Linked DNA regions of Thiocapsa rosea. The protein of the gene in region 2 interacts with the protein of the main gene of each other region in a pairwise test. Links are inferred from orthologs where the notes say so. Each region holds a gene or a part of one and is shown on either strand. Other genes may lie near its edges.

Region 1 (15,767 bases), 2.4 Mb from region 2 along the record:
GTCACCACCGCGCCATCGCGCGCGATCACGCAGGCATCGGCCACGGCGGCTCGGAAACCGACCTCGTTGCGGATGGTATGGTCGGCCGGCATCACCAGCAGGACCGGATCGCTCCCGCCTCGGATCGCCGACAGGGCCGCCAGGGTCAGCGCCGGCGCGGTATTGCGGCCCTTGGGCTCGAGGATGATCTCGGCCGGACGGCGTCCCATTACCCGGAATTGCTCCGCGACCAGAAACCGATGGGCCTCGTTGCAGACCACGATGGGATCGATCTGGCCGACGGCTTGGCGGGGATGCTCCTCGTCGAGACCGTCGAGCCGGCGCACCGTCTCCTGCAGCATGGTGTGCTCGCTGGTGAGCGCCAGAAACTGCTTCGGGTAGGCCTCGCGCGAGAGCGGCCAAAGCCGCGTTCCCGAGCCGCCGGAGAGGATGACGGGTTGTAATGGCATCGACGCACTCCTGGTCAAGAATTCCGGATCGTCTAAACCGCGCCCAGCACGGTATGCGATGTTTTTGGATGGGGTTGGCCCCGGCAGACTTGACGACCGTTGGAGCCGGCGCGGTTTAAACTACTAAAAAATAGAAAATTTTAAACCGAGTCTCCGCTAAGGGCAGTGGATGCACCAAACGTCGAACTCACACGAGAGTCAGTATCTCGCTCTGGAAGCGGTTTAGAGAAGCCAAGATTACCTCAATTCGGCTGCCTCGACCTCCGAAGACGTGTGCTCGACCTCGATCGTCGTCGGGCCGGCGCGTCGCAGCGGCGTACGCTCGCCAAGTCCGCCAAGCGCATCGCTCTCCCCGGTGGACGGATCCCGCGCGGTTGCATCTTCCCCGCGACCACCTCACCTGAGCCACCAAGGCGTGTCTTGGGCAACTGCCCTCGGACATACGAATGAACACCGAGCCAACCAGAGATCCAAGATGACACCCGACCCGAATCTGATCGGCGACATCCTGCGCGACGCCGCAGCGACCGAGATCATGCCGCGCTTTCACAGCATCCTCGCCGAGCGGAAGGCCGACGGAAGCTTGGTCACCGAGGCGGATTTCGCGACCCAGGCACGGATCGTCGAGGCCATCGCACGGGAGTTCCCGAGCACGCCGCTATTGGGAGAGGAGATGACCGCGGAGGATCAACGCCGCCTCCTCGCCGAGGCCGACACCGGTGTCTGGATCCTGGATCCACTCGACGGCACAGGCAACTACGCCAGCGGCTTCCCCGGCTTTTCAATCTCCTTGGCCTTCGTCGAGCGCGGACAGGCAACGCTTGGCGTCATCTTCGACCCGGTGCGCGACGAGTGTTTCTCCGCCGTGCGCGGAGGCGGTGCGACGCTCAACGGCGATCCCATCCGCCCCTTCGCCCCCGGCCCGAATCTCGGCGACTGCCTGGCGATGATCGACATGAAACGTCTCCCGCCCGAGCGCATTCCAGCGCTGTTTCGGCGCGGCGGATTCCGCTCTCAAAGAAACCTGGGATCGGTCGCGCTGGACTGGTGCTGGTTGGCCGCGGGTCGCTACCAACTCTATCTGCATGGCGGCCAGAAGCTCTGGGACTATGCCGCGGGGCACCTGATCGCCTCCGAGGCCGGCGCCGCATCACGGCTTTACGCCGATGGAGGCGCAACGCAGGCCACCCATCTCGACCTGTCCCCGAGACTCGCCGTCGCGGCGTCAGACGACGCACTGCTGCAGCGCTGGCTCGACTTCATCGACCTGCCGATGCAAGCGGCCTGAGCGGAACACAGCATCGCGCGGCCGCGGCCACGCCCGCATCCACCCATCACATCACGACGAGGAACCCTCGATGTCTGAAGAGATCAGCGACCTTGACATGGCCCTGTCGAGCGGGATTACCGCGTTCGAATACAAACAATTCTCGCGCGCGGCGGGTCTTCTCTCCCCGCTCGCCGAGCAAGGCATACCGGACGCCCAGTATCGGGTCGCCATCATGGCCCAAAACGGCCTCGGCATGCTGCCCAACCCGCTGCTCGCCTACACCTCCATGAAGCGCGCGGCCGAGGCCGGCCTCGCCCTCGCCCAGCACGGGCTCGCCTTCATGTACATGGAAGGCGAATGCACCGACAAGAATCCGGAGAAGGCCGTGCTTTGGTTCAAGAAGGCGGCCGAGCAGGGTCTCGTCGGCTCCCTGACCACGCTCGCCATGATGTACGAGCAAGGCCACGGCGTGGAGAAGGATCTCGACGAGGCCAACCGGCTCTATCGGCTTGCCGGTTTCGACGAACGTTGATGCAGGCCGAGGGACCCGCACTGCTGAACGCCGACGCGACCAAGTCCGATCGGGCCACATCCACGCCCTTCGCCCGACGGGGTACCCATCAACACGGACAGCGGGTATACTGCGCAGCTGCGTTGCCGGGGTGGCGAAATTGGTAGACGCATCAGACTCAAAATCTGACGGGAGCGATCCCATGCCGGTTCGAGTCCGGCCCTCGGTACCAAAAAACAAGGGGCTAGGTTAAAAGCCTAGCCCCTTTTCTTTATTGCCAAACCTTACCCAGTACCACCTGAAGTCGGCCAGAGGCAGAGATCTGCTGGCGGCACAAGCGCCGCCCATGGCCCACATCCGGGACAGAAGCGCTCTCGGACGGTAAACTCCCGAAGCCATGCTGGATCCGACGGGTGGGTCATCGCGAAAGTTCGGGGCCTTATTCCAACCAGGTCCGTGCATGAGCAGCTACCCCAAGGAACCCGTCAAGTCCATCGACGGTCGCGCCCGCACCGTCCGGGAGCTGCTGGACAAAGCCAAGTACGCGATCGATTTCTACCAGCGCGAGTACGCCTGGCAGGATAGGCAGATGCCGCGAAGGAATGTGGTGGAACGATACCGTCGTGCAGGACGAGACCCGCGCAGAGTTCTATATCGACTCCCCTGAGCCATCACGGAACAGGGCGCTGTACGACACGCTCATCACCCGAAAGGCCGGCATCGAGAGCGCCTTCTGAGGCCCTTTGCTCTGGCAACGGTTGGACGACAAACGCGCTTGCCGAATCAGTACGTCCGTCCGGGGCGGTTGGGTCGACGAAACAACCTGGCCTCAAGCCATTGAACAGGCCGTTGATGGCATGGAGAGGTTGTACGCCGCGCTCGCGCCTCTTGTGTCTGAGATCCGAGGCAAGACCTAATGGCCAAGGGGCCGAAGGATATGCCGATCGAGGGATCGCTCTGCCACGCCACGAACGCTGCCCCTGACAGGCAGCTGCGCAGATGCAGTCGGTCCGTGACTCGATTGGAGCGGTAACGATGAGCGACACATTCCACAGCGACCGATTCGGTAAGAAGGTCTGGCTCACCAACCACGCCATCGAATCGATGGCGAAACGCCGTGTTACGCTGGACGAGGTCAAAACATTGATCGAGCAAGGCACCTACCTGCCGAAAACGGATCGTCACGGCTGGATCAGCCATCAATGCGACGCGCGCGACGACAACTTGATATGCGCTGCGATCTTCAACGGTGATGCGGTCATTGTAAAGACTGTCATGGTCAACTGGACAGTGAGGAGTATTCCATGAAGATTGTGTACTACGAAGACGACGACATCCTGTTCATCGAGTTCGGGAAAGGCGACATCGTTCGCGATGAGTCTGTGGACTGGAACGTCAACATCGGGTATACGGCGAGCGGGATCGGTGAGATCACGGTCCTGGACGCCAAGAAGAGCGGCATCTATCCGCTGCAGATCGAGCGTGTGGTGGCCGACGCCGCTTGAAGAGGAAACCTTTTCGAATCAATGTCAACCCGCGCAACGAGTTGATCATCGCAGCCCGCCGGAAACCGATTGGGCGACGACCTTGCCACGCCATGGGATCGGCGGCGTCAAACCCTCGAAAGGTTATGAATGGCCGCGACGGCCGCTTTCCCGGCGGCATCGATATCGGCCTCGCGTCCGGCTAAGGTCAGACGCCCGAAAGCGCCGACCGCGCGCACGTCGATGAGCGTCACGTTCGACGCCTTCTCCGCCTCGTTGGCTGCATACACGACATAGCCGGCGGGCTCGGTCTCCAGAAAGAACATGCTTTGGCCGGGCAGGATCATGGACCCGCGTCGATCCTGCCGATTGATCAGGACCGCGTGGTCCGGCGTGATCGAACGGATCGTCTCCTTCCAGGCGATCCGGCAGGTCTTGCGCGCGCCCTCGGTCGTGTCGAGCGCATTCAAGACCGCGCGACCGGCGTCCATGACGTCGCTCTGATCGCGGTGGTGGATGACCATGGATCCGAAGGCGCGCTCGACCACCTGCTGCCCCAGATGCACCCGCGTCGCCTTCAGCGCGATGTCCGTCAGACGGTGCACCGCCATCCCGGGCGCGACCTCGATCCAGAGACAGGCATCACCCGGCACCGGCAGGAAGCCTTGCGAGACGGTGCCTAAATACTCGGCGAGCTGCGGCTGAAGCGAATCGATGAAGACGTAGGTCCGAAGCTCGATCATGGGGTCTCTTCTGATGCTGTTGTCCCGCGCCGACGCTGCTGCGACGGGCGCGATGGAGTGGATGAATCCGAGGGACTCGCCGCTGCCGCGGCGCAGGTCCGGCGCAGTGCGCAACGCTCGCATGCGGGACGCGTCCGACAGACCTCTTTGCCCTGCGACACGATGAGCCCATGGTACTCCTTGAGCATCGGCACGTCAGGACCGAGTGCCTGCTCGAAGGCGCGACGAATGCCTTCGTAGGTCTCCCCGCCGGCGAGTAGACCCAGTCGCTCGAAGATCCGTCGGGTGTAGGCATCGACGACGAAGACGGGGCGATCGAAGGCGTAGAGGAGGATGTCGTCCGCCGTCTCCGGGCCGATCCCTTTGATCGCCAGGAGCCGAGCGCGCAGCTCAGGCGTCGTCAGCGCATCCAGCCCCCGATGGCCGCCGGCCTGCAGATACGCCTCGCACAAGCCCCGGACCCGCTGCGACTTGACGTTGAAATACCCGGAGGGTCGCAGCGCATCGGCGAGCTCCGGCGGATCCAGGGCGAGGATCGACTCGGCGTCGAGCGGGATGCGCGAGCGCAGGCGCTCCAATGCGCGCTCGACGTTCGTCCAGGCCGTATTTTGCGTCAGGATCGCCCCGATCATCACCTCGAACGCCGTCTGCGCAGGCCACCAGTCCTGCTCGCCGAAGGCGTCGAGCAGCCGCGCATAGACAGCTCGCAGCGTCTCCGCGTCCACTCAGGGAATCTTGGTGACCACCACCACACCCTTCTCGGAGACGGTGAAGCGTTCGCGGTCGGCCTTCGGATCGTGACCGATCTGCATCCGAGGCGGGATCTCCACGTCCTTCTCGACGATGCAGTTGCGCAGGTGCGCGCCCTGCCCGACCGTCACGCCGGTAAAGAGGATGGATGCCTCCACGATGGCCCCGTCATGCACCCGCACCTTCGGAAAGAGGACAGAATGATTGACCCCGCCGCCGCTGATCACGGTGCCCGCGGCCAACATGGAGTTGACGAAAATGCCCTCGTTCCCGCTCGTCGCACCCGGAACCGTGCGGGCCGGCGGATACTGGCCCTGATAGGTGTGGATGTTCCAGTCGGCCTGATAGAGATCCAGAGGCGGCTCGGCCCGCAAAAGGGCCATATTCGCTTGGTAATAGGCGTCGATCGAGGCCAGATCGCACCAGTAGCGATCCGGGGTCACGCGCCCGCGGTCTTGGCCGAATCGATAGGCCACGACACGGTGATCGGCGACGACCGGGGCGACGATATCCAGGGCCAGATCCGTATCGGCAACCGCACCTTCATGACGGCGCACCTGATCCAGACGCGCCATCTCCTCGAGCAGAAAATCGCGGTCGAAGAGATAGACACCCATGGTTTCCAAGCGCTCGGTCTCGTCCGGCGTCGGCGCGGCGAGCGTATCCTCGACCGGCGTCGGCGCCGGTCGACTGAACCCGGCGATACGCTCGCCTTCGTTCAGCTCGACGCGCGCCTGTGTACCGGAGCCACGCCCGTTGACCGCGCGAACCGCGACCGTGATCTCGGCCTTGGACTCCGCATGCGCGCGCACCAGCTCGGCGTAATCCATGCGGTAGACCGCACCCCCGTCCAAGACCAGGATCTGCCCGGCACGGCTGCGCTCGATCAGATAGCGATTCTGACGGATGGCGTCGAAGGGACCGGCGTACCACTCCTGACTCTCGCGCATCTGCGGCGGGACCGGGGTGATGAACTCGCGCAGCTCCGGATTGAAGATCGACCAGCCATCGCGCAGATGTTTATGCAGCGAATGACTCTTGTACTGGGTCAGCACCAAGACCTGTCGCAAGCCGGAGTGCAGACAGTTGGCCAAGGTGAAGTCGATCACACGGAACTTGCCCCCGAAGGGCACTGCCGCCTTCGTGCGGTGCTCCGTCAGCGGAGCAGGACCCGCGCCGCGATCGATGGCAAGGACAAGGATAAGCGTCTCGGTAGGCATAGCGCAGCGGAATCACCGACGGGACCCCTCGTCCCGCCGCACAGTCTAAACCGCGCCGAGTGCGGTATGCGATGTTTTTGGATGGGATCGGCCCCGGCGGACTTGATGGCCGCTGGAGTCGGCGCGGTTTAAAGTATTGAAAAATTAAATCTCAAACCGCGTCTCACCGATGTCGAGAACATCTCCGAAGCCAGAAGCAACATGAAAATGACGTATGTCGCTCTGGACGCGGTTTAAGAGATTAAGAGATTAAAAATTATAACATTTCAACTGCGTTCCCGCGAAGGGCCGCGGCTAAATGCACAGGCGTGGCCGGCGTGATGACCGCGACCGTTCGGGATCTCAAGCGTGCCGCGGCTCCCTGAGATGCCTGGCGCGAGTTGGGCACGCTTCGCTTTGCCCGACCAACCCATTCATGTTGCCCCGAATGGATTGATCGAGACGGTGGACGCACGCGCATCAGGGTCCCGCAGCGACCGCCGCATCGATCACGCCCTTCATGTCCCGCACGGCTTGATCGAGGCCCGAGAAGATGGCGCGGGCGACGATGGCATGTCCGATGTTGAGCTCGCGCACGCCGGGAATGGCCGCAATCGCCTTCACGTTGTGGTAGTCGAGACCGTGTCCGGCGTTGACCTGCAAGCCGAGCGAAATCCCGAGGTTCACCGCACGCCGAATGCGGGCCAGCTCGTCGGCACGTGAAGCAGCGGTCTCGGCGTCGGCATAATGACCGGTGTGGATCTCGATCACGGGTGCACCGACGGCGTGCGCTGCCTGGATCTGGTCCGGATCGGCGTCGATGAACAGCGAAACACGGATACCGGACTCGGCCAGGCGTGCGCAAAACTCCCGAAGGTGCGACCGATTCGCACGAACGTCCAAGCCGCCTTCCGTAGTGAGCTCCTCGCGACGCTCCGGCACGAGGCAGCAATCGGCCGGTTTCAGACGACAGGCGATCTCTCCCATCTCGGCGGTCGCCGCCATTTCGAGATTCATGCGGGTTTGCAGGATGCCGCACAGCAGCTCGACATCGCGCTCCTGGATGTGGCGACGATCCTCGCGCAGATGCAGCGTGATCGAGTCGGCGCCCGCCTGCTCGGACACCAGGGCGGCCTGGATCGGCTCCGGGTAACGGGTCCCGCGCGCTCGGCGAATGGTCGCGACATGATCGATATTGACGCCGAGCAGGACCCCGGCAGCGGTTTGACTGGTCAAGATTCAAGACTCCGATTCGTGATTTCGACATGCGTCGAGTCGCGAGACATGCACGGCGCCAGCCCCGATCCCGATCCCGAGACTGGGGCGGACGCGACGACAAAGCGCCGAAAGAGCTCACGGCTTTTCAGCGGACGTCCACCGAGATGGGGCTCCAGAAGGTGTCGCAGAAGTGCCCGCGCCTCGCGCAGCTGATGCGGGGCCAACCGCTCGCCCTGCGCCAAGGCAAGCAAGGTCGCGCCGGAGATGCGATCGGCACAATCATCCGCGGGCGCATGCCGCATGCCATGCCCGGGGACGAGCACATAGGCTCGGTCGGGTACGACGGGCCGATCGCCGTCGGCCTCGACATCCAGAGCGAGCGCATAGCCCAGCTCGTCGAGCAGCCGAATCTCGAACTGCCGGAGCAGGCTTTCAACGTCCTCGCCACTCGCCAAGCCCGTCAGCGCGGCATGATAAAAGACGAACAGCGGGTCGTGCGGATCATCGCGACCGAGCAGACGAACCAACAGCTCGTTGAGATAGAAGCCGCACAGCAGCGGGCGCCCGAGCAGACCGATCGCCGGCCCGGCAGCCTCAATCCGGGTCAGGGTCAAGACCTCGCCGCGACCGACCGCATCCAACCACAGGGGTTGGAACGGCTGGAGCAAGGCACTGGTCGAATGGCGCGCTCGGCGGGCACCCTTGGCGATCGCGGGGAATCGCCCTCGCCCGGCGGCGAAGACCTCGAGCAGAAGACTGGTGTTGCCGTAATCGCGCCGATGCAGCACGAAGGCCTGAAACAAAGACCCGTGAGCGTTCACGGCAAGGCTCAACTACCCCCGCGCCCGTCCAAGGGTCCGTCTCCGTAGCCGAGACGCCCCAAGGCGGCCTCGTCGCTCGACCAGCTCTTCTTCACCTTCACCCAGACCTCCAGGTGCACGGGGCAGCCGAAGACCTTCTGCATCTCCAGGCGTGCCTGCGTGGCGGCGGCCTTCAGGGCCTCGCCCTGCCTGCCGATGATGATCGCCTTCTGGCTCTGGCGCTCGACCCAGATCAACGCGTTGATCTTGTAGCGCCCGCCGACCTCTTCGAAGCGCTCGATCTCCACGGTCGTGCGGTACGGCAGCTCTTCGCCGTAACGCTGCACCAGTTGTTCGCGCACCAGCTCGGCGGCAAAGAAGCGCTCGGAGCGATCGGTGACCTGGTCCTCGGGGAAGACCGGCTCGCCCTCGGGCAAACCGCGCAGCAAGGCGAGCTCGAGCACCTCGACCTGATCCCCGTTCGCCGCGGAGACCGGGATCAGGTCCACGAAGGCGTGACGCTGACCGAGATCCTGCAGATAGGGCAGCAGATCCTCCTTGTTCGCGATGCGGTCGACCTTGTTGACGGCCGCGATGACGGGCACGCCCGCGGTTGCGATGGCTTCGAGCGCCGCTGCATCTTCATCGGTCCAGCGCAGCGCCTCGACCACGAAAAGCGCCAAGTCGGTATCGCTGATCGCCGTGCGGGCTGCGCGATTCAGATAGCGATTGAGTGCGTTCGCCCCGCGCTGATGAATGCCCGGGGTGTCGACGAAGAGGATCTGGCCCTCGGGACGCGTCTTGATACCCAGGATGGAGTGGCGCGTGGTCTGCGCCTTGTGCGAGGTGATGGCGAGCTTCTGCCCCATCAGCCGATTGAGCAAGGTCGACTTGCCGACGTTCGGCCGTCCGATGATGGCCACGGTCCCGCAACGACCGGCGATGAGTTCAGACATTCTTGAGCTGCTCCAGCATGGCATGTGCCGCCGCTTGCTCGGCACCGCGTCGGGTGCCGCCCTCGGCGCGGGTACTGAGATCCGCATCGGCGAGCGCGCAACTGACGACAAAGGTTTGGGCATGTTGATCGCCGCCGGTGGCCACGACCGCATATTCGGGGAGTGGCCGGCGCTGCGCCTGGAGCCATTCCTGGAGTTGTGTTTTGGGATCCTTCCCGGCATGCGTCGCGCTGGTCTGCGCCAGGCGTGTGGCAAACAGTCGCAGGACCAGCTCGCGTGTGGACGTAAATCCCGCGTCCAGGTAAACGGCGCCCCAGAGCGCCTCGAAGGCATCCGCGAGGATCGAGTCGCGGGCATAGCCTCCGGTGCGCAGCTCCCCGGCGCCCAGATGCAGGTAGTCGCCGAGATCGAGTCCGCGCGCCAATGCAGCCAGGGTCTCGCGCTTGACCAGCGAGGCGCGCATGCGACTCAAGGTCCCTTCATCGGCCTCGGGGAAGCGCTGCCACAGCGCCTCGGCGATCACGAAACCAATCAAGGCATCGCCGAGAAACTCCAAGCGCTCGTTGTTGGCGGATGCTGCGCTGCGGTGGGTCAACGCCTGAAGCAGGAGCTCCTCGCGCGCGAACTTGTGTCCGATGAGCCGGGCGAGCCTGAGGGGATCGGCGTTCACGGATCGACCTTCGTAAGATCATCCGTCATTGGCCCTTCACCTCCACCTGATAGGCGAAGGTCAAGACCGTATCGATATTGAAAAAGACGTGCTGACGTTGTTCGTAATCGAGGGTCACCTCGTAGAGGTTCTCGCCGGTACGCCGAATCTTGAAATCCTTGGCGCTGACCTGGTCCACGTTATTGATGTCGAGCCGCTTGCCGATCTGATTGGCGATCTCGCGCGCGCCGCCGCTGATCGGTGTCGATTGCTCCGCGACATTGTCCATGACGGATTTGATCGTCCAGAATCCCATATAGGCCGGACCCAGCTTGAAGAGCAGGGTCACGAAAAAGATGACCAGCGAGAGGATGACGAGGATCGACAACATCCCCGCTCCGCCTTGACGGCCGTGCAATCGCGATCTCACAAGCACCTCCGCGGGAACCGGATGCCATGATCCGGGGACCCATTGCGATCCGTTCAATCGATCCCGTTGCCGAGACGACCCCAAGCGATCGGGGAACCGTCGCGACGCCCGTCCCAATGCATCCAGATTCCGAATGCCTTGCCGACCAGGTTCTCCTCCGGCACGAAACCCCAGCAGCGGCTATCGTTGCTGTTGTCGCGGTTGTCGCCCATCACGAAGTACTGGCCCTCGGGCACCTGGATCGGACCATAGGCCAACACCCGACACCCCGGCGGCAAATCGGGCGCGTTTTGTCGGGTCAGGATCCGGTGCTCCACCTCGCCGAGTTGCTCGAGCGCCTCGCGCGCGCCGGTCATCTCCGCACCCGATCCGACACCCGTATAGCGACCGATCGGCAACTGCGCGACCGGCTCGCCGTTGCGATAGAGCGTTTTATTCTGATAAGCGATCTCGTCGCCCGGAACACCGATCACACGCTTGATGTAGTCGACCGAGATGTCCTGCGGAAACTTGAAGACCACCACGTCGCCGACCTGAGGGTCGCCGATTTCGAGGAATTTGGAGTTGAGTACAGGCCAGCGCAGCCCATACGCAAATTTGTTGACCAGGATAAAGTCCCCGGTCAGCAGCGTCGGCATCATGGAGTTCGACGGGATCCGAAAGGGCTCGACCAAAAAGGAGCGCAATACCAAAACGGCGAAGATCACCGGAAAAAACGAGCGCGCATACTCGACCAGTACAGGCTCCTTGTAGACCGGCTTCGCCGGGTCGGAGACCGTGCCGCTACCGACGGCAGCGAGCCGACGCCGACGCGGCGCGAACATCACCGCATCGACCAGCCAGATCCCGCCGGTCACGGCGGACGCCAACACCAAAAAGGCAGGGAAATCGAAATTCATGGGTAGGTTTATAAGGTCTCTCGGTGATCCATAGATGACGCTGCGATCGGTTCTCGGTTCTTCGTTCTCAGAGCCGTAGGGTGGACAAGTGCAGCGCAGTCCACCAGCGCCGGAGCTGGGTTCGGTGGACTTCGCTCTCGCTCGTCCACCCTACCGGTTATAGGCATCTCGGATTCGAGAATACCGACCGCCTCCGATCCGACGCCTTAAAAAATCCCCTAATCACTTGAACCGCGTCCACTCAAACGTTCATTCGCCCTGCAAGGCCGACCCAACACAAACCAGCGCCTATCACTCCAGACGCGGTTCAATTATCTTTGCCGACTTGGAGCACCGCAAGAAACGCTTCCTGCGGGATCTCCACACGGCCGACCTGCTTCATGCGCTTCTTGCCCGCCTTTTGCTTTTCCAACAGCTTGCGCTTACGGCTCACGTCGCCGCCGTAACACTTGGCCGTGACGTTCTTGCGCAGCGGCTTGACCGTGGTGCGTGCAATGACCTTGGTGCCGATCGCGGCCTGAATCGCCACCTCGAACATCTGGCGCGGGATCAGATCCTTCATGCGCACGGTGATATCGTGACCTCGGCTCTGCGAGAGTGCGCGATGCACGATCGAGGAAAGCGAGTCCACCTTGTCGCCGTTGATCAACACATCCAGCTTGACCAAGTCGGCGGCCTGGAAGCGCTTGAATTCGTATTCAAACGATGCATAGCCGCGACTGACCGATTTCAGTCGATCGAAGAAATCCAGCACCACCTCACTCAACGGCAGCTCGTAGCTCACCTGCACCTGACCGCCGAGATACTGGATCTGCTTTTGAACCCCGCGCTTCTCGATACACAGCGTGATCACCGAGCCGAGATAATCCTGCGGCACCAGGATATGCGCCTCGATGATGGGCTCGCGGACCTCGCGGATCTGACCGGGGTCCGGCAGATTGGCGGGATTGTCGATCTTGATCAACTCCCCGTCCGAGCGCAGCACCTCGTAGACCACCGTCGGCGCAGTCGTGATCAGATCCAGGTCATATTCGCGCTCGAGTCGCTCCTGGATGATCTCCATGTGCAGCATCCCGAGGAAACCGCAGCGAAAGCCGAAGCCCAGCGCTTGGGACACCTCGGGCTCGTAGTTCAGCGCCGCATCGTTGAGCCGCAGCTTGCCCAGTGCCTCGCGCAGGTCCTCGTAGTCGTCCGAGATGACGGTGTAGAGACCCGCGAAGACCCGCGGGCGCACCTCCTTGAAGCCCGGCAGCTTGGGCGCCGGGGCGTCGGGACGGGTGATGGTGTCGCCGACCGGCGCGCCGTCGATCTCCTTGATGCCCGCGATCATATACCCGACCTCGCCCGCGCCAAGGCGATCGCGCTCGGTCTTCTTCGGTGTAAAGACGCCGACCGAGTCGACCTGTTGGGTGCGCCCGGTCGACATGATCAGGATCTTGTCGCGACGGCGCATCTCGCCGTTGACCACACGCACCAGCGAGACCACCCCGACATAGGGGTCGAACCAAGAATCGATGATCAGCGCCTGCAGAGGTGCGTTCACGTCTCCGCGCGGCGGCGGGATGCGCTGAACCAGGGCTTCAAGCAGCTCCGGGATCCCTTCCCCCGTCTTGGCACTGACCCGAAGCGCATCCTCGGCATCGAGACCGATGATCTCCTCGATCTCCTTGATGACGCGTTCGGGCTCGGCCGAGGGCAGATCGATCTTGTTGAGCACCGGCAGGACCTCGAGCCCCTGCTCAATGGCGGTGTAGCAATTGGCGACGCTCTGCGCCTCGACCCCTTGGGCTGCGTCCACGACCAGCAGTGCGCCCTCGCAGGCGGCCAGGGAGCGCGAGACCTCGTAGGAGAAGTCGACATGCCCGGGCGTGTCGATGAAGTTCAGCTGATAGATCTCGCCGTTGCGCGCCTTGAAGTCAAGCGTGACGCTCTGCGCCTTGATCGTAATCCCGCGCTCGCGCTCCAGATCCATCGAATCGAGCACCTGGCTCGACATCTCGCGATCGGTCAAGGCGCCGCTGAACTGGATAAAGCGGTCGGCGATGGTCGACTTGCCGTGATCGATGTGAGCGATGATCGAGAAATTTCGGATATGACTGAGGTCTGTCATGAAGCTGAAGGTCGCCCGGGGATAGGGTGAAGAGCGCGCGGCAGGCGTGCACGCAAGCCGATTCGGTCGGCCGGGCGCGCGAGCGGGTGTCTGAAATGAGGGCGAATCATAGCAGACACGGGGGGCGATGGGCATGTGCGGCAAAGCACCGACCCCGGGAGCGTCGACGTGCAGTCGACCTCTTTCGCCGGCCTTCAGGCCAGCGGGTCGACTGCACGTCGACGCTCCCGGGAACTGGCGAGCGAGGCTAAGCCGCGCCCAGCGCGGTCTGCGATGTTGTCGGATGGGGTCGGCCCCGGCAGACTTGACGGCCGCCGGAGTCGGCGCGGTTTAAGATATTAAAAAATATATCATTCTAAACCGCGTCCCCGCTAAGGGCTGTGGATGCACCAAACGTCGAGCTCACACGCAAGTGAGCATCTCGCTCTGGACGCGGTTTAGAGCGCCAACTCAAGCACCTGTCGCGAGCGTGCGAGATCCACATCCTGCCGCTCGCCGAGCGCGGTCATGCCGTGACGCTCGAGCTGACCGACCAGCGGCGCGATCGCCTCGGCGCCGATCCCGTAGCCGGAGAGGCGTGTCGGGACCTGGAGCGACTCGAAGAAGTCGCGGGTGCGCTCGATGGCCGCGTCGATGCGCGCATCTTCGTCGCCGTCACGCAGACCCCAGACCCGTTCGGCGTATTGCAGAAGCTTCGCGCGCTTGTCGAACCGCCTGACCTGCAACATCGCCGGCAAGACGACGGCCAGGGTCTGGGCATGATCCAGCCCGTGCAGCGCGGTGATCTCGTGGCCGACCATGTGGGTCGCCCAGTCCTGCGGCACGCCTGCACCGATGAGCCCGTTCAGCGCGAGGGTCGCCGTCCACATGAGGTTGGCGCGCACCGCGTAGTTCTCGGGCTCGGACAACGCCTTGGGGCCTTCCTCGATCAGGGTCAGCAGCAACCCTTCGGCAAAGCGGTCCTGCACCTTGGCATCGGCCGGATAGGTCAGGTATTGCTCGGCGATGTGCACGAAGGCATCGACCACACCGTTGGCGACCTGACGCGGCGGGAGCGTATAGGTCTTGGTCGGATCCAGCACCGAGAAGCGCGGGAAGACCAGCGGGTGGATGAAGGCGAGCTTGTCGTGCGTGGCGCGCCGCGTGACGACGGAGCCCGCGTTCATCTCGGAGCCGGTCGCCGGCAATGTCAGCACGCTGCCGAAGGGCACCGCGGAGGTGATCGGCGCCTGCTTGGCGAGGATGTCCCAAGGATCGCCCTCGAAGGGGATGGCCGCGGCGATGAACTTGGTCCCGTCGATCACCGAGCCGCCGCCGACGGCGAGCAGGAAGTCGACCTTCTCGCAGCGGGCGAGCTCGACCGCCTGCATCAGGGTCTCGTAGGTCGGGTTCGGCTCGATGCCGCCGAATTCCAGATAGTCGGTCTCGCCCAGCGCCGCCTTGACCTCGGCTAAGGTGCCCGTCTTCACGACGCTGCCGCCGCCATAGGTGATCAGCACGCGGGCGCCGCTCGGGATCTCCGGGCCGATTGCTGCGATCTGACCTTCGCCGAAGAGGATTCGGGTGGGATTGTGGAAGACAAAGTTCTGCATGCGTAGGCTCCGTTGTGGCGCGTGCTTGTCGCTCAGGCCAGACGGCCGGCACTGTAGTCACGTACCGCTTGTTGAATTTCCTGCATCGTATTCATGACGAAGGGACCATGCTGGGCGATCGGCTCGCGCAGAGGATGCCCCGCGATCAGCAGGACCCGTGCCTCTCCCGCTAGCTCGCTCATAGCCTCGACGACCACGCCGTCGGCGTCCGCAGCGTTGGCGAGGATCGCCATACGCTGCGTCGGGACTGACTGTCCGGCAACAGCGACCTCTCCTCGATAGACGTAAATGAAGGCATTCTGCTCGATCGGAAGCGCCTGCTCGAAGCGCGTGCCGGCCGGCAGATGCAGATCCAGAAACAGCGGCGCCGTCGTCTCGCGCGTCACCGCGCCGGTCACGCCGTGGGTCAGACCGGCGATCACCGTGACGGCCACGCCCGCCTCGGTCTGGAAGCGCGGCAGCTCGCTCGCGGTGAAGTTTCGATACCAGGGCGGAATCATCTTCTCGCGCGCCGGCAGGTTGAGCCAGAGCTGGAAGCCTTCCATCCGCCCTTGCGCTTGTTGCGGGATCTCGGAATGGACCAGACCGCTGCCCGCGGTCATCCACTGAACGCCGCCGGTCTCGATCAACCCTTCGTGGCCCGCGCTGTCGCGATGCAGCATGCGCCCGGCAATCATATAGGTCACGGTCTCGAAGCCGCGGTGCGG
Region 2 (15,756 bases):
AATCGACCCTGGCGCGTCTGCTGTTTCGCTTCTACGACGTCACGGGCGGGCGGATCCTGATCGACGGACAGGACCTGCGCGAGGTCACCCAGGAGAGCCTGCGCGCGGCGATCGGCATCGTCCCCCAGGACACCGTCCTGTTCAACGACACCATCTATTACAACCTGGCCTACGGACGGCCCGAGGCGACCCGCGCCGAGGTCGAGCGCTGCGCCGAGATGGCGCACATCCGGACCTTTATCGAGAGTCTGCCCGACGCTTGGGAGACCATGGTCGGGGAGCGCGGCCTGAAACTCTCGGGCGGGGAGAAGCAACGTGTGGCGATCGCGCGGGCGATCTTGAAGCAGCCGCGGATCCTGGTCTTCGACGAGGCGACCTCCTCGCTCGACAGCCACACCGAGCAGGCGATTCAGCAGACGCTGGCCGAGGTCGCGGAGAACCATACCACCCTGGTCATCGCCCATCGTCTGTCGACCGTCGTGGACGCGGACCTGATCCTCGTCTTGGAGCAGGGTCGCATCCGCGAGCAGGGCACGCATCGCGCGCTCCTGGAGGCCGGCGGGCACTATGCCGCCATGTGGGATCTGCAGCAGCGCGAGGGGCCGGATGCGCCGGTGCCGATCACGGGTCCGGACCCGGTCGATACGACGGACGTGCGCGTCGCGACGCCTCCGGCCCCGAAGGTGTCGCCGTGAGCCTGAGTCAAGCGCGGATCGTCGCCGAGCGGGGCGAGGAGATCGAGGCGTCGCGGGTTCGCGAGGTCCTGCGCGCGGCCGGGCTCGCCATGCCCTTGGTCGTGCTCGGGGCGGCGCTTGCCGCGGCAATCGCATTGTTGACCCTGCAGGGTGCGCGGCCGCATCTGGGCTGGACGGCACCGCTCGCGATGGCCGCGCTCGTCGGCGCCTCGCTCGCCGGCCTGTTCATTTGGAGCCGGTTGCGTAGCCAACTGCTGCTGCCTCTGGTGCGCCTGGAACACTCGCTCTCGCGGGTCTGTCAAGGCGAGCCGGGCGCGAGCGATGCGTTGGACGATGCCGGTGTTCTGGCTCAGGTGGCGCGCGACATCCGCAGCCTCAACGAGGAGCTCACCGACCTCTACGAGGAGATGGACAACCGCGTCGCACGCCAGACCATGCGGCTGGCCCAGAAGACGGCCTCGCTGAAGATCCTCTACGACGTGGCTGCAGGCATCCATCAGGCCGAGAGTGTCGACGAGCTTTTGCTGCGCTTCCTACGGGTCTTGAAGGAAATGATCAACGGCCGGGCCGCCACCGTGCGTCTGGTCATGCCCGACGGCTCGCGGCGTTTGGTCGGGGCGATCGGTCTGGACGACGACCTGGTGCGCGAGCAGGACATCGGCCCGGTGGATCTGTGTCTGTGCGGGAGCGTCCTCACACCGGGCGAGATCCTCTGCGGGAACGACGCGCGCTATTGCTCCAGGATTTACGGCCGGCGGATGTTCGCCAGCAGCGAGATGGAGGTCGTCACCGTGCCGTTGGAGCATCGCGACGAGCTGCTCGGCGTCTACACCGTCTTCGTCGACCGGCCCGGGCTGAAGGCCCGCGAGGACATTCTGGATCTGCTCGCCACCGTGGGGCATCACCTCGGGGTCGCCATCGCCAAGCTGCGCTCGGACGCCGACGCGCGGCGCCTTTCGATCGTCGAGGAGCGCAACTCCTTGGCGCACGAGCTGCACGACTCGCTCGCCCAGACCCTGGCGAGCCTGCGCTTTCAGTGCCGCATGCTGACCGACTCGCTGCGCGGCAGTGCGATCTCGCTCGAGGCGCGCAATGATCTGAGCCGCATCCGCAACGGGCTCGACGAGGCCCACACCGAGCTGCGCGAGCTGCTGGCGAGCTTCCGTGCCCCTTTGGACCGACGCGGTCTGGTGCCGGCGCTCGAGAAACTCACCCACCGATTCGGCCAGGAGACAGGCGCACACGTGCTCTTTCAGAACGACTGTCGTCCGTTCGAGCTCTCGGCCAGCGAGGAGCTGCAGATCTTGCGGATTGTCCAGGAATCGCTGGCCAATATCCGCAAACATTCCAAGGCGCACACCGTGAGGGTGATGCTGGCTCGGGAGTCCAACGGCCAACATGTGTTGTTGATCGAGGACGACGGGGTCGGCTTCAGCACCCCGGCGGCGGGATCCAATCCCGGCGAGCACATCGGCCTGACCATCATGGAGGAGCGTGCGCGGCGTATCGGTGCGGAGCTGCGCATCGAGAGCGAGGCGGGGGAGGGTACGCGGGTGGAGGTCATCTTCGACGGCAATCGGCGCACCACGCGCCAAGGATCGGTGGCGGCCTGATGCGCGTTCTGTTGATCGACGATCATGCCCTGTTCCGGTTCGGGCTTCAGGAGTTGTTGGAGCGCCGAGGCATCCAGGTGGTTGCGGCCGTGGGCGATACCGCGATGGGGCTGAAGCGGGTTGCCGAGACCCTGCCCGACGTGGTCTTGTTGGACATGCGCATGCCGCAGCTCGATGGCCTGGAGATGCTCCGCCGCTTGCGTGCGGCCCACCCGACCATGCCGATCGCGATGCTTACGACGAGCGCCGAGGAGCGCGACGTGATCGAGTCGCTGCAGAGCGGCGCGCAGGGTTATCTGCTCAAGGACATGGAGCCGGATGCGCTCATTGCGGCGCTGGGCGAGATCGTCCAAGGCCGTACGGTGGTGGCGCCCGAGCTGGCCATCGTCCTGGCCAAGGCCGTCCAAGGCGAGGCGGCGGGTACGGCGGCCGAGGGTCGGATCGCCGATCTGACGCCCCGCGAGCACGAGATCCTCTGTCATCTCGCCGAGGGTCAGAGCAACAAGGCGATCGCCCGTCGTCTGAATATTTCCGACGGGACGGTCAAACTCCATGTGAAGGCGATCCTGCGTAAGCTCGACGTGCACTCGCGCGTGGAGGCGGCCGTGATTGCAGTGGAGCGCGGTCTGTGCGAGCGCAGAGCGAGCCGCGATCTCGGATGAGTCCGAGGCGGGGGCCGTGGATGCGCCCAACGTCGAACCCACTCGAAAATGAGCATCTCGCTCTGTATATGGTTTAAAGCGATGAAGAACTTTTTAGAGCTCATCAAAGACTGTTTGAGCGATGTGAAGGAGATCATGCCCTGGGATCTCGAGGAGCGGCTTGCGGCGAACCCGGATCTGCTGCTGGTGGATGTGCGCGAGCCGGACGAGTTCGCGGCGATGCATATCGATGGGTCGCTCAACGTCCCGCGCGGTATCCTTGAGTCCGCCTGCGAATGGGACTACGAGGAGACCGTCCCGGAGCTGGTGCGTGCGCGCGACCGGGAGGTCGTGGTGGTCTGTCGCTCCGGATACCGCAGCATCATGGCCGCCCATGCGATGAATCTGCTCGGCTACCAAGAGGTTTCCTCGCTGCAGACGGGCCTGCGCGGATGGAAGGATTACGAGCAACCGCTGGTCGACGCGGCAGGGGAATCGGTCGACCTGGACGACGCAGATCGCTATTTTACACCGCGCCTCAGACCGGAGCAGATGCGGCCGGCAGATCGATGACTCTTTCGGAAAACCATGTCGAATGCTCAATAAAACCAAGCGCTTGTTGACTTCGCTTCTGCCGGTCGATCCCGATCGCACGGGCGCATGCAACCGTTGCGGCGCCTGCTGCAAGCTGCCCTATCCCTGTCCCTTCCTGCGCTTCGACGACCAAGGTCTGAGCCGCTGCGCGGTCTACGCGATGCGCCCGCCGAGCTGCCGGAAATATCCGAGGGTGGCCGCCGAACAGATGACGCCGCAGGAATGCGGCTATTCCTTCGCGACCGCCGACGCGCGCGTGACCGAGGCGATCGGGCGTGATCCCCTAACCGACCCCCTTTGATCGAGCTTTGCGTGCCTGCCGGACGTGTCGGGCGTGGGTCGTGCCTCGCCCGTCTCGGCAAAAGCGACAACCCTAATCGTTGTCGTTGTCGTTGTCGTAATCGTAATCGTAATCGTAATCGGATTCCGGACAACCACGAATACGACAACGACAACGACAACGACAACGAGAGCTGTTGTCAGTTGTGCCTCCGATCGTCACCACGACCTACGCGTCTACAGCCTGTAGAGGTTGTCGACTGAAGACTGTACGGCCTCTCGGTGCCAACCCGAGGGTCCGTGGACCAGCATCTCGCCTTGATCCGGGTGCCATTCGGCCAACACCGAGCGCACGGCCTCTCGGCCGTCGATCTGCAGGCGATGATCGCCCGGACGATGGGTGTGCCCGTGGATCAGGCGCGCGGCGCCGTAACGGCGCAGATAGTGTGCGACCGTCTCTTGGTTGACGTCCATGATGTCCAGGGCCTTCTCGGCGGTCGCGGCTCCGCTTTTGCGGCGGTAGTCGGCGGCGACCTGGCGACGCGCCGCGAGTGATCGCCAGAGGAAGAGGCGCTGCACCAGCGGGTTGCGGATGCGGCGCCGAAATCGCTGATAGGCGACGTCGTCGGTGCAGAGCAGATCGCCGTGCATGAGCAGCGTGGGCTCGCCGTCGAACCGGGCGAGGGTCGGGTCGCGCAGGAGCCGGCATCCGGTCTCGCGGCAGAAGGCCCGACCAATCAGGAAGTCGCGGTTGCCGTGCATCAGATGACAGCGGACCCCGGAGGCCGTGACGGCGGCGAGTGCGGCCTTCACCTCGGCGTTGGGCGTGCCGTCGTCGTCGTCGCCGATCCAGGCGTCGAAGATGTCGCCCAGGAGATAGAGTTGATCCGCCTCGCGGGCGCGCCCGGCGAGGAAGGCGATGAAGAGATCCACCGTCGCCGGTCGATCCGGCGACAGATGCAGGTCGGAGACGAAGACGCTGACGTCTTCGGTCGGCACGCGTGTCCCGCCTCGGCGCGTTAGTCGGCGACGACCGCCTGCTCGAGGACAACATCCTGCACCGGCACGTCCTGGTGCCCGTGACGGGAGCCGGTCTGAACGCCGCGGATGGCGTTCACGACATCCATCCCCTCGACGACGTATCCGAAGACACAGTATCCCCAGCCGTCCTGCCCCGGATAATCCAGGAAGCCGTTGTCCGCGACATTGATGAAGAACTGCGACGTGGCCGAGTGCGGGTCCATGGTGCGCGCCATGGCGAGCGTGCCGTTGAGGTTCTTCAGTCCGTTCTTCGCCTCGTTCTCCACCGGAGCGCGTGTCGGCTTGGGCGTGAAGTCCGGCGTCATGCCGCCGCCCTGGATCATGAAACCGTCGATGACGCGGTGAAACAGCGTTCCGTCGTAGTGACCGTCGCGGACGTACTGCTCGAAGTTCGCGCAGGTCTTGGGCGCCTTCTCGGCATCCAGCTGGATCAGGATGTCGCCGAGGGTGGTGGTGAGCTTGATCATCGGGGATCTCCGCAGGCTGTACTGGCGCGCCGGCGGCGCACGCGGGTTTAAACCGCGCCCGGCGCGGTATGCGTCGTTTGTTGGATTGGCTCGGCCGCGCCGGCTCCGACACATGTCGGAGCCGGCGCGGTTTAAGGTATTCAAAAAGATCAAATTTTAAACCGCGTTCCCACGAAGGGCCTGGACGCGCCAAACGTCGAGCTTACTCGAAAGTGCGCGTCTTGCTCCGGACGCGATCTAGGTTGAATGGTACGGCCTTTGCGCAGTCGGGGAAAGGCGGGTTCACGCCTGCATCCTCGGCTTTGTTACCATGCCGGGCTTGCCGGAACCCGGCTCCGGACCCCTTGCGGCCCGGACCAACCCACTCGCGAGTGCATTCCATGTTGCAGATCCACAATAGCCTCACCCGCCGCAAAGAGCCCTTTGAGCCGATCGAGCCCGGCAAGGTGCGCATGTATGTCTGCGGCATGACCGTGTACGACTACTGCCATCTGGGTCATGCGCGCGTGATGGTGGTTTTCGATGTCGTCTATCGCTATCTGCGCGCGCTCGGGTACGAGGTGACCTATATCCGCAACATCACGGACATCGACGACAAGATCATCCGTCGCGCGGCCGAGGCCGGCGAGCCGATGCAGGCGCTCACCGAGCGCTTCATCCAGGCCATGCACGAGGATTCCGATGCGCTCGGGATCCTGCCTCCGACCGACGAGCCGCGCGCCACGGCGCACATGGACGAGATCCTCGCCATGATCGGCACCCTGATCGAGAAGGGGCTCGCCTATGTCGCCGAGAACGGCGATGTCTACTACGCGGTGGCGCGCTTTGCGGGCTACGGGAAGCTCTCGGGGAAGGATCCACAGGATCTGCGCGCGGGCGCTCGGGTCGAGATCGACGAGGCCAAGCGCGACCCGCTGGACTTCGCGCTCTGGAAGTCCGCCAAGCCGGGCGAGCCGGCCTGGGACTCGCCCTGGGGACCGGGACGGCCCGGCTGGCATATCGAGTGCTCGGCCATGAGCACCTGCGCACTGGGCCATCATTTCGACATCCACGGCGGCGGGGCGGATCTGCAGTTCCCGCATCACGAGAACGAGATCGCCCAGTCCGAAGGGGCCACCGGCGAGACCTTCGTGAACGTCTGGATGCACAACGGGTTCGTGCGCGTGAACGAAGAGAAGATGTCCAAGTCGCTCGGCAACTTCTTCACCGTGCGCGAGATCCTGGAGCGCTTCCGTCCCGAGGAGGTGCGCTATTTCATCCTGACCAGCCAGTATCGCAGCCCGCTGAACTACGACGACGAGCACCTCGAGCAGGCCCGTGCGGCGCTGACCCGACTCTACACGGCGTTGCGCGGCGTGCCGGATGTCGCGTCCGAGACGCCGGATGCGTCCGTTGCCGCGCCCTTCGTCGAGCGCTTTCATGCCGCGATGGACGACGACTTCAACACGCCCGAGGCGCTCGCGGTGTTGTTCGATCTGGTGCGCGAGGTCAACCGCATCCGAGCGGATGATCCCGGCGCTGCCGCCGGTCCGGCGGCCGTGCTGCGACGGCTCGGCGGCGTACTCGGCATCCTGCAGGAGGATCCGGAGCTCTATCTTCGTGGCCGGGCCGACGACGGGGGGCTGTCGGATGAAGAGATCGAGAACCTGGTTCAGGCGCGAATCGCCGCCCGCGCCGCCAAGGATTGGGGCGAGGCCGATCGGCTGCGCACGCTGCTGACGGAGGCGGGTATCGGTCTCGAGGACGGACCGAGCGGGACGGCTTGGCGGCGCGGGGCTTGACGGGGGCGAATGGATCTTTGGTATCCGAGACCCTTTGTTTGCGGGCCGAATCGTTGCGCGCACGGGTGCGGGCGGGAGAGGATGGGTTTGGGCGTCGGAGCGGGGAGGATGGGTTTCGCTGCGCTTTACCCATCCTACGTTTTTTGCTTGTATTCGGGTGGTGCTGGTCCGCTTACGCCGCCAGTCTTGAATAAACCGTCGGGGAATTCGTCGTCGTCGTAATCGAATACCGGACGACAACGACAACGACAACGACAACGACAACGACAACGACAACGACAACGACAACGACAACGACAACGACAACGACAGCGACAACGACAACGACAACGACAACGAGCAGATCCTTCGACCCCGTTTACCGGTCCCGGCTCCACTGGTCTTGAGCGGTGCTGCGTGCGCGGCAGGCTTGCTCGCACTCGGTAGCGCGATTGGCGCAGTAGCCGAAGAGGTTCTCGGCGCAGGACCACCAGGGATAACCGCATTCGGAGCGCTCGAAAGCGGAGGCCAGACACCAGCGGTAGTCGACGAACGCCTCGCTGTAGCCTGCCTGGCATTGGCGATAGCTGTAGCGCGCATCGGCGTTGCATTGGTCTCGGACACCTTGGCATCCGCCGATACAGCTCAGCTCGGCGAGTTGTCCGGGCAAGCCCGGCGTTTGGGCACAGCCGGATGACAGGGCGGCGAGGAGCAGGCTCGAAAGGCCGAGTGCGAGGAGACGCGTGCTCCACCGCGCGACAAGCCGCGTCGTCTCGGGCAGCCCCTCGCCTGGCTTGGATCCGTGGATGAATGGCCTGGTTCGCATCCCTGAGTCGCTCCGTGTCGGGTTGATTCGAGATCGGGGTCGGTCGCTGCGCGTCTCGCCGTTCCGGGAACTGTAGTCCGAAAGCGCCCCGCTGTGCAGGGTGCGATGCATGGGTTTCATGCGCGCTCGGTCTTAAACCGCGCCGTCTCCAGCGGTCGTCAAGTCGACCGGGGCCGATCCCGTCCAAAAACATCGCATACCGCGCGGGGCGCGGTTTAATGCTCCCCGGCCGGCGCGATTGGGCCTAAACTGACCGCGTGCTCACCGGGCAAGGAGACGATCGAGGCGGTCTCGACCGGGACGATCACCGGTCCGGCTCACCCGTCCCGGCCGCTCGGTTTACCGGTCGTTGTGCGCGGAGAACGCTTATGACCCGCTTCCATGTCGCTGCCCTATTGTCGCTCCTGCTCGGGGCCTGCGGACTCGTGCCGCCGAATCATCTGGGCGGGATCAGCGCGAGCGTTTCGCCGATGGACTATGCTCGGCGTCTCTGCGCCCACCTTGATCCGGAGTCTTACTCCTCCTGCGTGAGCGAGGTCTTGGACGAGATCGACCGCGGCCAGCCGAATCGGTTGCCGCCGGGCTATTCAACCTCCGGTCCCTTCGCCGTCATCATGGGCGGCGAGGTCTACACCGGCGATTATCGCTCCTCGCCCTTCGCGGCCGATTTCCGCGTCTCCAACGGCCAAAACGCCTGCCGCGGCGGTTACAACGCCTTCACCGGCTCGGCCGACGCCGTCTTCGATGTCTATTGCGACGACGGTCGCAGCGGTTGGGCCGACATCATCCGCGCGAGCGACGGCCGCAACGGCATCGGCAAGATCGCCCTCGACGACGGGACCGAGGGCGACATCGTCTTCGGTCATTTGCCCCTCGGCGGTTTGGATCGAGGGCGGAACGACGCGCTTCGAGCTGAGTGGTGAGTGGTGAGTAGTGAGTAGTGAGTAGTGAGTGGTGAGTGGCGAAGCGATGCCTGCGATCGTCGCGAAGTGACGATGTCCCCGGGATCGACGACTTGCAGTCGTCTTCTTCCGCCGGCCAGGCGGCCCGCGGGATCGAATTCAATGCGCCGACGGTGGGTTGTGCCTCGCGCGGCTCGGCACAACCGACGATCACCGACCGACCCTCTCCGCCTCAGGCCAGGCTTCGCGCCTGCTCAACAGGGTTCTCCAGCGCCCCGATCGTCTCGATCTCGACCACCACCCGGTCGCCCGCGCTCAGGAACAGCGGCGGCGTGCGTGCGAAGCCGACGCCGGGCGGGGTGCCGGTGATGATCACCGTGCCGGGCAAGAGCCTGGTGTCGCGGCTGAGGAAGGCGATCAGCTCGGCGATGGTGAAGATCATGTCGCTGGTGTGGCCGGTCTGGACGCGCTCGCCGTTGAGCGTGCAGATGACGCTCAGCGCTTGCGGGTCCGGGATCTCGTCGGCGGTGACCAAGACCGGCCCGAGCGGGCAGAAGCTATCGAAGCTCTTGCCGCGAATCCATTGGCCGGCGCCGCCTTCCTTCTGCCAGCGTCGCGCGGAGATGTCGTTGGCGCAGGTGTACCCCAGCACGTAATCGAGCGCGGACGCCACCGGGACGTCGTGCGCGGTGCGGCCGATGACCACGGCGAGCTCGGCCTCGTAGTCGACCTCGGGTCCGTGCTCGCAGGCGTTCGGCAGGATGATGGGCGCGCCCGGATCCGTGATCGCCGTGGTGGGCTTCATGAAGACGACCGGGTTGGCCGGGATGGCGGCCCCGGTCTCCTCGGCATGGGCGCGATAGTTCAGGCCGATGCCGTAGACGTTGACCGGGACGATCGGCGCCAGCCAGCGCGCCACCGCGATCTCGTCGGCGGTCTCGGTCAGACCCTCGTAGAGGTGACCGCCGAGCCGGCGGGCATGCCCGGCGTCGATCGGGATGCCGTAGTGGACGGTGCAGTGGGTGTCGAGAAAGCGGGCGATCTTCATGTTCGTGGTCTCGTCGATAGCGGATGGATACGGGATTCAGCCGGCGCTGCGGGTTCGCAGCTGCTCGGTGAGTTTTTGGAATTCGCGCTGCATCTCCAGATTCTCGAAGGGGCGCAGGGTCGGGACTTGGCGATTCATCAGGCCGTCGAGCAGCTGTTGGCTCGATCGCACCAGGCTCACCAGCTCGCCGGACACCCGGACGGTCTCGTAGGTGTTCCAGGCGGCGGCGATATCCTTCTCGAGCTCGCGTCTTGCCTGCTTCACCTGCGCAGCCTGTTCCGCGAGGTAGCGGCGATAGATCTCGGCGGCCTGCACGGTCAACTGCTGTGCCTCCAGGTTGGCCGCGAGCACCTCCTGGCGTCCCGGCGACTCGCGCTGCAGGGCTCGGGTCTCGCCGGAGAGTTCTTGGGCACGCGCGATGATGGCGTCGATCTGCGGGACATACTGCTCCCCGATCGCCTCCTCGATCTGCAGGTGCATGCGGTTGAGCGCCTGCAGCAGGACGACATAGAGGCCGTAATAGCGTCGCGCGCTCTGTAGATCCTCGCCGCTTTGGGCGACCAGCACCTCGAGCTGGGCGGTGACCGCCTTGACGTTGTCGAACAAGATGCCCAGGTCGATCATATTGTCGCCGACGACGGTCGAGAGCAGCAGTTCGAGCTGATCGTCGGCCAGCTCCAGACCCATGCCGCGCAGCTCGCCGGCGAATTCCCGCTTCACCGCGGCCAGCTCGCCGTTCAGGCGGTCGATGTCGTCTTCCAGCGATCCAATCAGTCGATCGTAATCGGCGACGGTCCTTCTGAGCGTCGACTCCGCGGGGGCGGCGATCCGCTTCTGCCGGGCGTCGGCGATCCCGGCACGGGCCTTCTCGATCTGGGCTTGGAGGATCCGGATCCGCTCGCGGTAGTTTTGGATCGGCGAGGTCGAGAGGATCTGCACCGCCGTGTCGAGCAGGGCATTGATCTCCTCGCGATTGGAGCGCCGATCGGCCCCGAACCAGGTCTTCTCGGGCAGCTCGCCGTGGCGCTCTTCCAGGACCAATGCCGAGTCCAGCGTGGGGACGACCGAGCCCCAGACCCGGGCGAAATCCCGATCGTCGGCAAAGAGTCCTTTCGCATCGGCGACGGCCCGATCGGCAAAGTCGCGCGAGCGCTCCCACCACCCGGTGGCGGTCTCGAGGGTTCTGTTCCAGACATCCGGCTGGGTTTCGGAGGCTGAGACTGCAGGGGGCTCGGTCTCGGCGGCGAGATCGCCGACGCCGCCGATGACGAGCGTCCCGAGGACAAGGATGAGCGGGGCGATAGGACGCATGGGTAATGAGAATGCCTCGGCGGGTCTGTTTGCGCGGGTCCCGAGCCGGCGGGCTCGGCCGTGTCGGATGCTCGGCCCCGGCCACGGGTCGTCCGCGTGGAGTCTGCCACGCCCGGGCGGTCGGGTCGATTCGGGTGTCGGGCCATTGTCGAGCTAGTTTCGGGCCGATGTCGAGCCAGTGTCGAGCCAATGTCGAGCCAGCGAGCCGGCGTCGGGCGTTTGTCTTCGGTCGTGCGCTTTGTTAACCTTGCGCGTCGATTCGGGCCACGGCCCGCATGTCGATGTCATGGTGGCTTGCGCCGGTCCCCTCGCAACGCGAAACCGTGAACCCGGTCAGGCCCGGAAGGGAGCAGCCGCAGCGGTTGAAGCGTGTGCCGGGGTGTGGCTGGCGTCGGCCGCCGCCCCACCCGATCGGGTCGGGCGGGTGGGCGTCGTCTTCGTGGATTCGTTTCCAGCCAATCACCGTTCACCACGCGCCACTCTATCAGCCGCCCCACACGGAATTCCTCCGACTCGAACCACGCATGTCCTACCAGGTGCTCGCCCGCAAATGGCGCCCCAAGAGCTTCGATGATCTGGTCGGACAATCGCATGTCGTCCGCGCACTCTCCAACGCGCTCGATCGCGACCAGCTCCATCATGCCTATCTCTTTACCGGCACCCGCGGTGTCGGCAAGACCACGCTTGCCCGCATCCTCGCCAAGGCGCTGAACTGCGAGGAGGGTGTGAGTGCGCGCCCCTGCGGGGTCTGCGCGTCCTGTCGTGAGATCGACGGCGGGCGTTTCGTCGATCTGATCGAGGTGGATGCCGCCTCGCGCACCAAGGTCGACCAGACCCGCGAGCTTCTGGACAACGTCCCCTATGCCCCGGCCCGTGCACGCTATAAGGTCTATCTGATCGACGAGGTGCACATGTTCTCCAACCACAGCTTCAACGCCTTGTTGAAGACCTTGGAGGAGCCGCCGCCGCATGTGAAGTTCCTGCTCGCGACCACCGACCCGCAAAAGGTTCCGGTCACGGTGCTCTCGCGCTGTCTGCAGTTGAATCTGCGCCGTCTCTTGCCCGAGGAGATCCGTGCCCGGCTCCAGCATGTCCTGGAGGCCGAGGGACTTGAGTTTCAGGCCTCCGCGCTGCCCTTGCTGGCCCGCGGTGCCGACGGCAGCATGCGCGACGGCTTGAGTCTGCTCGATCAGGCGATCGCCTTCGGCGGCGGGCGGGTCGAGGAGTCGGGCGTGCGCACCATGCTCGGGACCCTGCCGGGTGATCTGACGCTGGATCTGCTCGACGCGTTGGCGGCGGGCGACGGCGCGCGCGTGCTGACCGAGGTCGAGCGCGTGGCCTCCCTCACGCCGGATTTCGAAGAGCTGCTGCGCGAGCTGATCACGCTGCTGCACCGCTTGGCACTGCTTCAGCAGGTGCCCGAGACACTGGCCCCGGACGATCCGGATGCCGCGCGTCTGAAGGCGCTGGCAGGCGCGCTCCCGGCCGAGGACCTACAGCTTTATTATCAGGTGGCGCTGACCGGGCAAGCCGACCTGCCGCTCGCCCCCGATCCGCGCGCCGGTTTCGAGATGGTCCTGCTGCGCGCCCTGGCGTTTCGGCCGGGTCCGCATCGGGACGAACCCACGCGAGCGCCGACGCGCCCCGCGCCCCTGCGCGAGACCGCGCCCGGCGGTGCGGCCAACTCGCCACTGTCCTCGCCAGCGTCCTCGCCAGTATCCTCACCGGTATCGATGCTCCGGCCGGTTGCCGAGCCGCGCGTCGCCGAGCCTGCGCCGGCGCAGCGTGCGGCTGCCGCAGTCTACGCGCCGACCGAGACTCCGGGCGCCGCGCGTGCAGTCGTGCTCACCTCGCACGCGGAATGGCTCGCGCTCGTGGATCGTCTGGAGCTGGGCGGGATCGCGAGCCAGATCGCCCATCATTGCGATCTGAAAGGCTGGGCGGACGGGCAACTCTCGCTCGGCTTGGATCCGGCCGCCGAGCATCTGCGCTCCCCGGGTGCGGAAGCGCGCCTGCACGCCGCGCTGGAAAAGACCATGGGGACGGCGGTTAAGCTCGACATCCAGGTCGCCCGGCCGCAGCGCGAGACCCTGGCCCAGCGACGCGAGCGCGAGACCGGCGAGCGTCGTCAGGCGGCGGTCTCCGCGATGGAGGAGGACCCGGTTGCGCGCGCGATGCAGGACGAACTCGACGCGAGCTGGATCGCCGGGAGTATCGAGCCGACCGATTGAAACCGGCGTGCCGGCACGCAAACGACGCGCCGGGCGTTTCTGTTGCGCCGAATCTCCGTGCGGAGGTTCGGGTGGACTGGGGTCGCACTGCGACGGATTCTTCCAACGAGATAGCCAACCGAGAAGAGAGGATGCGGGAGATGGACGGCGTTCGCCGCCGTGCGCTATCCCGCCTCGGCCCCGGGGCCGAGGTTTCCCGCGACAACGCATGATGAAAGGTGGAATCGGTAACCTGCTCAAGCAAGCGCAGAAGATGCAGGAAGACATGAAGCTGGCCCAAGAGCGGCTCGCCCTGGAAGAGGTCGTCGGCGAGTCCGGCGGCGGTATGGTCAAGGTGACCATGAACGGCCGCTATCAGGTCAGTCGGGTGGAGATCGACCCCGGCGTGATGGGCGACGACAAGGAGATGCTCGAGGATCTCATCACCGCCGCCGTCAACGGTGCAAGCCAGCGCGTGGCCGAGAAGGCGAAGGAGAACATGGCGGAGCTGACCGCCGGGTTGCCCTTGCCGCCCGGGATGAAGCTGCCCTTCTAGGCGCGGCCCGACGCCGTGTCCGAGCGCCCGCTTCTCGGTCAGTTGATCGATGCCCTGCGGTGCCTGCCCGGCGTCGGGCCCAAGTCGGCGCAGCGCATCGCCTTCCATCTGCTCGAGCGCGATCGCGAGGGCGGTGCCCGCTTGGCGCGGATCATGGCCGATGCCATGACCCGGATCCGGCGTTGTCGCCGCTGCCGGACCCTGACCGAGCAAGAGCTGTGCGCGCTCTGCACCAACCCGCATCGCGACGCCGGGCTCGTGTGCGTGGTCGAGCAGCCGTCCGAGATCCTGGCGATCGAGCAGGCGACGGACTTTCGCGGACTCTATTTCGTGCTCGGCGGGCGGCTCTCGCCGCTCGACGGGATCGGCCCGGAGGAGCTGGGCCTGGACCTGCTCGACGCGCGTCTATCGGGCGGGGAGGTGCGCGAGGTGATCCTCGCCATCAGCCCGACCGTGGAGGGGAGTGCGACAGCGCACTTCATCGCCGAGTCCGCCGATCGGCACGGGGTCAGCGCGACCCGCATCGCCCACGGTGTTCCGCTGGGCGGAGAGCTCGAATATCTGGACGGCGGCACGCTGGCGTTGGCCTTCAACGGTCGGCGCCGACTCTGACACCACTGGTCTCATAACGGAGCGGATCGCAACGATGTCTGATACCATTTTCGGCAAGATCGCCTCAGGCGAAGTCTCGGCCGACATCGTCTATGAAGACGACGACCTGGTCGCTTTCCGAGACCTTCACCCGCAAGCGCCGACACATATCCTGGTGATCCCGCGCAAGCCGATCCCAACCCTGAACGCGGTGCAGCCCGAGGACGCCGAGCTGATCGGCAAGCTGTTCCTGGCCGCGGCCAAGATCGCCGAGCAGGAGGGGATCGCCGCCAGCGGCTACCGGACCTTGATCAACTGCAACGCGGGCGCCGGGCAGACGGTGTATCACCTGCACCTGCACATCCTGGGCGGGCGTCCCATGCAGTGGCCGCCGGGCTGATCGATGTAGCAGGGCACGTCGCGTCACGGCGATTGGAGCTGAGCAAAGATCCCGAGTGATCATTTTCGTTGTCGTTGTCGTTGTCGTTGTCGTTGTCGTAATCGATGGTCGACAACGACAACGACAACGAATGGTCTCGACACATCGGCCGTGCTGCACTAGGACCCGGAACCGGACGTCGTCGATGAACGGCGGCCTTTTGATTCTTTTGATTCATTCCAGCGGAGATCGGCGGGCGTTTGCCCCGAAAGCAGCAAAATGGCAGGGTATCAACGCACGTCTGTCGGGGATCGCCCCGCCGTCTTCGAGCTCAAGGCGGCCGGTTTCACGCTGCCGATCATTCGTCTGCTCGAGGCCGACATCGAGGCGGTCGCCGCCGAACTCGGTGCCCGGGTCGAGCAGGCGCCGGAGTTTTTTCGCAATACGCCCGTCGTGATCGATCTGAGCGCCTTTCCCGAAGGGGGTGGCGAGGTCGAGTTTCCGCTCTTGGTCGGCCTGCTGCGCGGCTACGGGATGATTCCCTTCGGCGTACGTGGCGGCAACAAGGCCCAGAACGAGGCCGCGGAGGCGATGGAGCTGGCGATCCTCGGCGAGCACGAGACCCGTGCGACCCGCGCCGAGCGCAGCGTCGCGCCCGAGGAGCCCGCGCCGAGCGCGCCCGCCGCGGCTGCTCCGTCGGTGCAGCAGGCCGAGCCCGCGCCAACGCCGCGTGCAGGCGCCGGTGCAGCCTTCACCCTGGTGACCCGCCCGGTGCGCTCCGGGCAACGGGTCTACGCCGCCGGTGGGGATCTGTCCATCATCGCCGCGGTAAGCTCGGGTGCC

Evidence for each region.
Region 1: the proteins of recR (region 2) and recO interact in binary tests that used the Escherichia coli proteins (3 or more experiments, as listed by UniProt). The link is inferred for Thiocapsa rosea from one-to-one orthologs.

The regions. Positions count from the first base shown.
Region 1 is NZ_RBXL01000001.1:5,256,556-5,272,322, forward strand. What follows is about bases 6,543-9,346. They hold recO (DNA repair protein RecO), read right to left. Parts: upstream 8,446-9,346; coding sequence 7,639-8,445; downstream 6,543-7,638. Other genes in these bases: pdxJ (pyridoxine 5'-phosphate synthase), read right to left, coding at 6,887-7,642; era (GTPase Era), read right to left, coding at 8,454-9,346. In the rest of the region: BDD21_RS23400 (mannose-1-phosphate guanylyltransferase/mannose-6-phosphate isomerase), read right to left, coding at 1-449; BDD21_RS23405 (inositol monophosphatase family protein), read left to right, coding at 925-1,737; BDD21_RS23410 (tetratricopeptide repeat protein), read left to right, coding at 1,808-2,251; BDD21_RS28865 (DUF4268 domain-containing protein), read left to right, coding at 2,833-2,967; BDD21_RS23425 (DUF4258 domain-containing protein), read left to right, coding at 3,266-3,538; BDD21_RS23430 (DUF2283 domain-containing protein), read left to right, coding at 3,535-3,735; BDD21_RS23435 (BMC domain-containing protein), read right to left, coding at 3,843-4,457; BDD21_RS23440 (endonuclease III domain-containing protein), read right to left, coding at 4,454-5,182; BDD21_RS23445 (GlgC family sugar phosphate nucleotidyltransferase), read right to left, coding at 5,183-6,427; more of era, read right to left, coding at 9,347-9,380; rnc (ribonuclease III), read right to left, coding at 9,373-10,050; BDD21_RS23470 (DUF4845 domain-containing protein), read right to left, coding at 10,076-10,420; lepB (signal peptidase I), read right to left, coding at 10,513-11,358; lepA (translation elongation factor 4), read right to left, coding at 11,666-13,468; yqhD (alcohol dehydrogenase), read right to left, coding at 13,906-15,060; BDD21_RS23490 (pirin family protein), read right to left, coding at 15,093-15,767. UniProt on the Escherichia coli protein: Involved in DNA repair and RecF pathway recombination.
Region 2 is NZ_RBXL01000001.1:2,898,908-2,914,663, forward strand. The notes cover bases 12,964-15,756. They hold recR (recombination mediator RecR), read left to right. Parts: upstream 12,964-13,958; coding sequence 13,959-14,555; downstream 14,556-15,756. Other genes in these bases: dnaX (DNA polymerase III subunit gamma/tau), read left to right, coding at 12,964-13,408; BDD21_RS12900 (YbaB/EbfC family nucleoid-associated protein), read left to right, coding at 13,620-13,943; BDD21_RS12910 (histidine triad nucleotide-binding protein), read left to right, coding at 14,590-14,934; minC (septum site-determining protein MinC), read left to right, coding at 15,193-15,756. Also shown: BDD21_RS12830 (ABCB family ABC transporter ATP-binding protein/permease), read left to right, coding at 1-695; BDD21_RS12835 (histidine kinase), read left to right, coding at 692-2,308; BDD21_RS12840 (response regulator), read left to right, coding at 2,308-2,970; BDD21_RS12845 (rhodanese-like domain-containing protein), read left to right, coding at 3,052-3,522; BDD21_RS12850 (hypothetical protein), read left to right, coding at 3,545-3,844; BDD21_RS12855 (UDP-2,3-diacylglucosamine diphosphatase), read right to left, coding at 4,060-4,821; BDD21_RS12860 (peptidylprolyl isomerase), read right to left, coding at 4,842-5,330; cysS (cysteine--tRNA ligase), read left to right, coding at 5,711-7,111; BDD21_RS12870 (hypothetical protein), read right to left, coding at 7,470-7,916; BDD21_RS12875 (hypothetical protein), read left to right, coding at 8,285-8,839; BDD21_RS12880 (fumarylacetoacetate hydrolase family protein), read right to left, coding at 9,051-9,866; BDD21_RS12885 (coiled-coil domain-containing protein), read right to left, coding at 9,903-11,177; more of dnaX, read left to right, coding at 11,702-12,963. UniProt on the Escherichia coli protein: May play a role in DNA repair. It seems to be involved in an RecBC-independent recombinational process of DNA repair. It may act with RecF and RecO.